One region of the Pseudaquabacterium inlustre genome, then DNA from elsewhere that is predicted to be linked to it. Evidence: predicted binding sites of a transcription regulator. Region 1 holds the regulator's gene; the other holds the start of a gene.
What was found. The regulator FliA, encoded in region 1, starts transcription of late flagellar genes. The targets are predictions, from matches to a motif close to CTAAAGTTTNNNNNNNNNNNGCCGNTA.
Positions count from the first base shown of each region.

Region 2: AACH10_RS13040 (chemotaxis protein CheX) is a predicted target of FliA. The motif match lies at 2,557-2,583, and genes of this name have one in related genera.

Region 1 is NZ_JBBUTH010000001.1:301,510-305,915, forward strand. Features, by position in the region: gene eno (phosphopyruvate hydratase) at 1-327, shown strand, start outside; gene ftsB (cell division protein FtsB) at 373-648, shown strand; gene pnuC (nicotinamide riboside transporter PnuC) at 645-1,307, shown strand; gene AACH10_RS01455 (AAA family ATPase) at 1,304-1,861, shown strand; gene AACH10_RS01460 (RNA polymerase sigma factor FliA) at 1,890-2,603, opposite strand; gene AACH10_RS01465 (MinD/ParA family ATP-binding protein) at 2,634-3,458, opposite strand; gene flhF (flagellar biosynthesis GTPase FlhF) at 3,516-4,406, opposite strand, start outside.
Region 2 is NZ_JBBUTH010000007.1:330,765-335,170, forward strand. Features, by position in the region: gene metK (methionine adenosyltransferase) at 1-976, shown strand, start outside; gene AACH10_RS13035 (response regulator) at 1,072-1,443, opposite strand; gene AACH10_RS13040 (chemotaxis protein CheX) at 1,517-2,485, opposite strand; gene AACH10_RS13045 (MBL fold metallo-hydrolase) at 2,626-3,612, opposite strand; gene purT (formate-dependent phosphoribosylglycinamide formyltransferase) at 3,674-4,406, opposite strand, start outside.

The sequences.
Region 1 (4,406 bases):
AAGATCCTGAAGGAAGGCATCGACAAGGGCATCGCCAACTCGATCCTCATCAAGATCAACCAGATCGGCACGCTGACCGAGACCTTCGCCGCCATCGAGATGGCCAAGCGCGCCGGCTACACCGCCGTGATCAGCCACCGCTCGGGCGAAACCGAAGACTCCACCATCAGCGACATCGCCGTGGGCCTGAACGCCGGCCAGATCAAGACCGGCTCGCTCAGCCGCTCGGACCGCATGGCCAAGTACAACCAGCTGCTGCGCATCGAGGAAGACCTCGGCGAAGTGGCCGTGTACCCCGGCCGCGCCGCGTTCTACAACCTGCGCTGACCGGCGCAGCCGCGCACCCACCGCGACGACGAGAGGCGGCCCGCCATGCGCTTCGTCACCCTGGCGCTCGTGGCCCTGCTGGCCGTGGTGCAGTACAGCCTGTGGCTGGGTGACGGCGGGCTGCGCCACGTGGCCGCCAAGCAGCGCGAGCTGGACGGCAAGCTGCGCGCCAATGCCGAACGCCAGCGCACCAACGAGCGCCTGCTGGCCGAGGTGGACGACCTGCGCCAGGGCCTGGAGATGGTGGAAGAGCGCGCGCGCAGCGAGCTGGGCATGGTCAAGCCCGACGAGGTGTTCGTGCAATACCTCGCCAAGCGTTGAACAGCCTGCTCGCCGCGCTGTCCGACGCCCTGCTGCAGCCCCTGGCCGCCCCCGGCGGCAGCCCGATCACCGGGCTGGAGCTGGCGGCCTGCGTGCTGTCGGTGTGGATGGTGGTGTGCAATGCGCGCGTCAACCCGCTGGGCTGGCCGCTGGCCATCGCCAGCTCGGCGCTCTACGCCTGGCTGTTCGCGCACAGCAAGCTGTACGGCGAGGCCGCGCTGCAGGGCGTGTTCATCGCCGCGGCGCTGTGGGGCTGGTGGCAGTGGCTGCGTGGCACCGGTGACGACGGCGCGCCGCTGGCGGTGCGCCGCCTGGGCCGCGGCGGCCTGCTGAAGGTGGCGCTGGCCACGCTGGCCGCCTGGCCGCTGCTGGCGCTGCTGCTGTCGCACGCCACCGATTCCGACGTGCCCTGGCTCGATGCGCTGCCCACCGTGGGCAGCCTGGCCGGCACCTGGCTGCTGGCCCGCAAGTGGCTGGAGAACTGGCCGGCCTGGGTGATCGTGAACCTGGTCAGCATCGGCCTGTTCGCGGTGAAGGGCCTGTGGCTCACCGTGGGCCTGTACGCGCTGTTCACCGCCATGGCGCTGTGGGGCTGGAAGGCCTGGGCGGCGCTGGCGCGCGCGCCAGCCGCCGCACCGGCCAGCACGGCCCGCCCATGAGCGGCGGCACCACGCCGCGCCCGGCCCGGGTGATCGGCATCCTGGGTGCCGAGAGCACCGGCAAGACCGCGCTGGCCCAGGCCCTGGCGTCGCAGCTGGCGGCGGCCACCGGCCTGCGCTGCACCTGGGTGAGCGAGTGGCTGCGCCACTGGTGCGAGGCCGAGGGCCGCACGCCCCGGGCCGACGAGCAGGCCGACATCGCACGCGCGCAACATGCGCGCATCGACGCCGCGGCGGCCACGCACGACCTGGTGATTGCCGACACCACGGCGCTGATGACGGCGGTCTACAGCCAGCAGTTCTTCGGTGACGACGGGCTGGACACGCTGGCCGTGGCCCTGCACCGGCGCTGCGACGCCACGCTGCTGACCGCGCCGGACCTCGCGTGGCAGCCCGATCCGCTGCGCGATGGCCCGGCCGTGCGGGCGCAGGTGGACACGCGCCTGCGCGACATGCTGACGCGCCACGCCCTGCCCTGGCACGGTGTGCAGGGCCTGGGCGCGGCGCGGGTGGGATCGGCGCTGGCAGCACTGGCGCCGCTGCTGGCTCGCTGAGACGGGCGGCAAGGCGCCGCCATCCTCATCACCAGGTGCGCAGGCGCGAGCGCAGGCGCGCGATGCTCTGGCTGTGCAGCTGGCACACCCGGCTCTCGGTCACCTTCAGCACGGCAGCGATCTCCTTGAGATTCATGTCGTGCTCGTAGTACATGCTCATCACGTACTGCTCGCGCTCGGGCAGGTTCTTGATGGCCTCGACCAGCGCCTCGCGCATGCGGCGGTCTTCCAGCAGGGCCAGCGGATTGGCTTCCTCGTCGGCCACATGGCGGTCGAGGTAGTCGTCGTCGCCGTCCTCGCCGGTCATGTCCTCCAGGTAGACCAGCTGGGTGCCACGCACCTTGCCCAGCAGTTCCTGGTACTCGCTGAGCGACATCTCCATTTCCTTGGCGATCTCGCTCTCGCTGGGCGCGCGGCCCAGGCGCTGCTCGAGCTTGTGCACCGCGGCCTCGATGCTGCGCTGTTGGCGGCGTTCGCCACGGCTCATCCAGTCGCTGCCGCGCAACTCGTCGAGCATGGCGCCGCGGATGCGCTGGGTGGCGAAGGTCTCGAACTGCACGCCCATGCTGGCGTCGAAGCGCGACAGCGCGTCGGACAGCCCGATCATGCCCACCTGGATGAGGTCGTCCAGCTCCACGTTGGCCGGCAGCTTGGCGATCATCTGGTGCGCCAGCCGTCTGACCAGCGGGCTGTACTGCTTGAGCAGCGCGTTCGCGTCGAGTCGGCCCTTTTCGGTGTACATGGCGAGGCTCCGGGGGGACGGTACGGTCATTCAGTTCAATCGGCCGGGCTGCGATGCAGGCATCGCAGCGGCATGCAGGTAGGCGTGGCTGGCGCCGGCATCGCCCAGGTCGGCGCCCGAGGGGCGCTCCTGGGGCAGCTGCGCCTGGGCCAGGAAGTGCAGGTCGTCGCTGACGGCGGCGCGCGCCGGCGCGGTGGGGTCGACCACCGCCCAGCAGCCGATGGCGGCGCCCAGGAAGTGGTCGGCGCACTGCGCCAGGCGTTCGGCGGTCTGGCGCGCGCGGCGGGCGGACATGTCGCCCACCACCACGGTGTCGTAGGTCAGCGGGCCCAGGCGCTGGCCCAGCAGTTTCATCGCCGCATAGGCCTCGGTCAGGCTGTCGGGGCGCAAGCCGGCCATCAGCACCGGGCGCGGCGCCCGGCCGCTGAACAGCCGGCGCAGGTCGGACGCGCCGGCATGCACCAGCACGATGTCGGCCTGCGGCGCGGCCACCGACAGCGCCTGCAGGAAGCCGGCGGTGCTGGCGCGGTGGTCCAGGTAGCGCATCGGCAGGCCGCGGGCGGCCAGGTAGCCCACGCTGGGCGACAGGCGTTCGATGCAGGCCGCCAGGTCCACCGCGGCCAGCTCGTGCGGCGCGCTGGCGGTGTCGGCGGCATCGACCACCAGGGTGCGCAGGCCGGCACCGGCAAAGGCCGTGCACAGGCGCTCCATCACCACGCCGCCGAAGCCGACATGCGGGTTGTGCACCAGGGGCACGAAGCGCTGGCGGCTGCCGGCGAACAGCTGCCGCAGGCCATGGGCCTGGTCGACGGGCTGGCGGCGCGGGCGGGCGACGGTGGCGGCGTGCTGGGTCATCGGGGGTACGGCGGCGGTCGGATGGGCGGGGGGTTCGGGGGATCGGGGGATCGGGCCTCAGGCGTGCAGGCCGGTGCCGCGCGCGGCGGCCGCGCCCTGCGCCGCCGGCGTGGCAGCGAAGAGCAGGTTCACGTCGTCGGCGTCCAGGCGCCAGGTGGCCCCGCCGCTGGGACGCAGCGCGCGCTGCACCAGGGCCTGGGCGCTCAGGCGGTGCCAGTCCTCGGGCACGCGCTGGCCGTTGGCCACGCCCACCACGCGGGACTTGTGCCGGATCAGCGCATCCAGTGCCGGGCCCAGCTTGACGGCCTCGTCGAGCTTGGACAGCACCACGCCGTGGCAGCGCGCCACGTCGTAGCCGACCATCACGTCCTCCACGGTCTCGCCCTGGGCCGCGGCATTGAGCACCAGCAGCTTGCGGATGGCCGGGTGCGACAGCATCTCCAGCAGTTCGCGGGTGCGGGTGTCGCGCTGGGCCATGCCGGCCGTGTCGATCAGCACCAGGCGCTTGCTCTGCAGCAGCTCCAGCAGGTCTTCCAGCGAGGCGCGGTCGTGGGCGGTGTGCACCGCCACGCCCAGGATGCGGCCATAGGCGCGCAACTGCTCGTGGGCGGCCACGCGGTAGGCATCCAGCGTGATCAGGCCCAGGTTGTGCGCACCATACTTGGTGGCGAAGGCGGCGGCGATCTTGGCCGTGCTGGTGGTCTTGCCCACACCGGTGGGGCCGATCAGCGCCAGCACGCCCTCGTGGTCCTCGATGGCCGGCTGGCCCTCGTCGGTGACCAGGTTGCGCTCCAGCACCTCGGCGGCCCAGGCCAGGTCGTCGGGCAAGTTGGCGGGCAGCTGTTGCACCAGCTTGCGCACCAGGCCGGGCGACAGGCCGGTGTCGAAGAGCCGCTGCGCCAGCGCCACCTGCTTGGGGTTGCGCTGCAGCTTCTCCATGAAGGCCAG
Region 2 (4,406 bases), on a different contig from region 1:
GCGCGACACGATCAAGCGCATCGGCTACGACAACACCGAGTACGGCATCGACTACAAGGGCTGCGCGGTGCTGGTGGCCTACGACAAGCAGAGCAACGACATCGCCCAGGGCGTCGACCACGCCTCGGACGACCACCTGAACACCGGCGCCGGTGACCAGGGCCTGATGTTCGGCTACGCCTGCGACGAGACGCCCAGCCTGATGCCGGCGCCGATCCACTACGCGCACCGCCTGGTCGAGCGCCAGGCCCAGCTGCGCAAGGACGGCCGCCTGCCCTTCCTGCGCCCCGACGCCAAGAGCCAGGTGACGATGCGCTACGTGGACGGCAAGCCGCACAGCATCGACACCGTGGTGCTGTCCACGCAGCACAGCCCCGACCAGAGCGAGACCCAGACCACGATGAAGGCCAGCTTCATCGAGGCCGTGATCGAGGAAATCATCAAGCCGGTGCTGCCGGCCGAGTGGCTGAAGGACACGCGCTACCTGGTCAACCCGACCGGCCGCTTCGTCATCGGCGGCCCGCAGGGCGACTGCGGCCTGACCGGCCGCAAGATCATCGTCGACACCTACGGCGGCGCCTGCCCGCACGGCGGTGGCGCGTTCTCGGGCAAGGACCCGTCCAAGGTAGACCGCTCGGCCGCCTATGCCGCCCGCTACGTGGCCAAGAACGTGGTGGCCGCGGGCCTGGCCAAGCAGTGCCAGGTGCAGGTGGCCTATGCCATCGGCGTGGCCAAGCCGATGAACATCACGGTGTACACCGAGGGCACCGGCGTGATCCCCGACAACGAGATCGCCAAGCTGGTGGAGGCCCACTTCGACCTGCGCCCCAAGGGCATCATCCAGATGCTGGACCTGCTGCGCCCGATCTACCAGAAGACCGCCGCCTACGGCCACTTCGGCCGCGACGAGCCCGAGTTCACCTGGGAGCGCACCGACAAGGCCCAGGCGCTGCGTGCCGCCGCCGGCCTGAAGTAAGTCCGGTTGGCTCCGGCGCCGCGCGCGCCGGGCCACAAACGCCAAGGACGGCCGCAAGGCCGCCCTTTTTCATGGCCGAGGGCTTGAAGCCCGCCTCAGTTCAGCCCGCAGATCATGCGGAACGAGCCCAGCACCTGCTCGCCGCGGAAGGGCTTGACGATCCAGCCGTTCACGCCCACGGCCTTGCCGCGCTCGCGCAGCTTGGTGTTGTTCTCGGTGGTCAGCATCACGATGCGCACCTGCTTGTTGCACAGCTCCTGGCGCATCTTCTCGGCCATGGTGATGCCGTCCATGTTGGGCATGTTCACGTCGCTGACCACCAGGCGGATCGACGGGTCGTCGCGCAACTGCGCCAAGCCCTCCCGTCCATCGCTGGCCGTGGCCACCTCGAAACCGTTGCGGCTGAGGTAGCCGGCGACGAAGTCGCGCGAGACGCTGGAGTCATCGACGATCAGGACATGGGCCATGGGCAGGTTTTTCTCGCGCGAGGATCAGGGGCGGCGCGGCAGGGGTGGCGATGTGGCGGTCGACCACGGCGGGTCAGAAGAATTCCAGCGCGCCCGAGGCCTGCGGCGGCACCGCGCTCGCGGCATAGCTGGCGTAGCCCTCGGGCGACCACAGCAGGTTGAAGATCAGGCGCTGCACGATGGTCAGTGCCGGCATGCCGGCGCGGCGCGGATCGCTGAGGCGCCAGCGCACGCACAGCTGCGGGTCGCTCGAGCCGAAGGAGATGTACTTCTGCTCGTGGTTGATGACGATCGGCACCTGGATCTGCTCGCTGGCAAAGGCCTCGGGCGGGATGTAGCGGTTCTTGAACGCCCCCCACACCAGGTTGGTGGTCTCGGCCAGCAGCTGGTTCATGGCCCGGAAGCTCAGGTCCGTGCTGGCCCCTTCCATGCCCAGGCCCTGGATCACCGCCTGGCGCAGGGCGGCCTCCTCGGTCTGCAGCATCATGTAACCACGGCACCAGGTGCTCTCGATCGGGATCAGCGTCGACACCTGGCCGAAGATGATGCGGTCGTGCACCGCGTACGGCGGCTCGTGGCTGACCTCGGCGCCGGGGAACATGCCGGCCAGCGCCTCGCGCGTCAGGTCCAGCACGCCCTGCACCAGTTCATGCGGGTAATGCAGGCGGAACAGGCTGCCCTGCACCAGCTGGCGCAGCATCGCCAGTTCGCCGGTCGGCCAGGGGTAGCGAACCGCCTGGGCATCGGCGTCGGACAGCGGCGCGCTGCCGGTGCGGCGCAGGAAGATCGGCAGCTCGGCGCGCAACGCGTGGATGCTGCGCGCCAGCGCGAGCGCATCGCCGCTCTCGCAGGGCAGATCTTCGGCCAGCAGCACGCCGGCCAGGTCCTTGTGCATGGCCAGCGTCGACTGGGCTTCGGCCGGCGTGCAGGGCAGCGGCATCAGCCCCATGCCGTCGCAGAACTCCAGCAATGCGCGGTAGTGCGAGGGATCGTGCTCCAACAGCAGCACCTTGGCGGCCAGCGACGGGGTGTTGTCGGACATGGAGGCGGGCACGGCGTGCGTGCGTGAGGAACGAAACGGCGGCGCCTGGGCGCCACCCGACCAGCCCTTGTCTTCGGCATCCGGCCGCCGAACTGGAGCCCGGATGCGGGTTGATCCGCCGCCCGCGGGCCTGCGCCGTGTCAGCAGTCGTGCACGGTGTCACCGTCGGCGCGCAGCGCGCCGGCCGCAGCCAGTTCCTCCAGCAGCGCGCGCAGCCAAGCGCGGGCACTGGGCACGCCGCGCGGCGGGTTCAGCGCCCAGGCGCCGCGCAGCAGCGGGGTGTCCTCGGCCCAGTCGAGCAGGGCCTCGACCGGCTGGCTGCGTTCTTCCATCAGGTGGTACTTCAACAGCACCTTCATCGCATGCCGGGCATGGCGCGACGGATCGGCCTGGAAGCCGGCCAGCCGCGAGCGCGCCCGCCCCAGCGCACCGGCCACGTCACTGAAGGGTGCGCCGTGGCCCGGCAGCACCCACCTGACCGGCAGCGCGGCGATCTGGTCGAGCACCGCGCCCACGTCGTCGAACCCGGGCTCGCCCTCGATCTCGGGAAACACCACGCCGAATCCGTGCTCCCACAGCGCGTCGGCCGAGACGAGCACACCGCTCGCGGCGTCGAACAGCATCACCGAGTCGGGGTCATGGCCCGGCGCGGGCAGCACCTGCCATTCGCGCCCGCCGGCCACCAGCGGCTCGCCAGGGGTCAGCACGCCATCGTGGCAGAAGGGCATCAGGCGCTGGCCGGTGCCGTCCCAGCTGCGGCCCACGCCATCGGCTCCCACCGGCGGACGGCTGTCGAACCAGGCGCGCACCGTCTCGGCCTGGCCGGGCGGGATGCGCAGCGGCGCGCCGAAAGCCGCCTGCAGCGTGGCATTGCCGCCGCAATGGTCGGAGTGCAGGTGGGTGTTGACGATGCCGGCCAGCGGCGCCTCACCCGCAGCCGCCAGCGCCTGGCGCACCAGCGCCAGCGTCTGCGCGGCGTGGTTGGCGTGGCTGGCGTCGACCAGCAGCGCCCCGGCCTCGCCGCGCGCCGGGTGGATCAGCAGGTTGTTCGACGACAGCCAGCCGCGCTCCAGCACGGTGAGGCCGTCGAACGGATCGCTGGCGCGGGTGTGGATGGCGGCAGGCATGGCCGCCGATTGTGAAGGCGCCGCAGCGGCCCGGCGGGTCGCGGGGGTGACGCGGGTTGCTTCAGGCCTGGCGGGGTTTGACCTTCGACGCAGCCAGTTTGGCCTGGGTGCGTGCGCGCTCCACATCGGCATCGTGCACCAGGGCCACGCCCATGCGGCGCTTGGTGAAGCTCTCGGGCTTGCCGAACAGGCGGATCTCGCTGTTGGGCACCCGCATCGCCTCGGCCACGCCGTCGAACACGATGCCCTGCGCCTCGACGCCGCCATAGATCACGGCGCTGGCGCCGGGGCTCTTCAGCGTGGCGTCGACCGGCAGGCCCAGGATGGCGCGGGCGTGCAGTTCGAACTCGTTCTGCCACTGCGTGATCATGGTCACCATGCCGGTGTCATGCGGGCGCGGGCTCACCTCGCTGAACCACACCATGTCGCCCTTGACGAACAGCTCGACGCCGAACAGGCCCAGCCCGGAGGGCTGTCCGTCCAGGCCCACGCCCAGGTCGTCGGTGATGGCCTTGGCGATCTCGCGCGAGCGCTGCAGCGCGGTGGCCGTCATCGGGTGCGGCTGCCAGCTTTCCACATAGTCGCCGCTGACCTGCACATGGCCGATCGGGTCGCAGAAGTGGGTCTGCACCTGACCGTCAGGCCCCAAGGCGCGCACGGTCAGCTGGGTGATCTCGTAGTCGAAATCGATGAAGCCCTCGACGATGATGCGCCCGTGGCTGACCCGGCCGCCGGCCATGGCGTAGTCCCAGGCCTTCTGCACATCGGCGGGGCCGTCGATCTTGCTCTGGCCT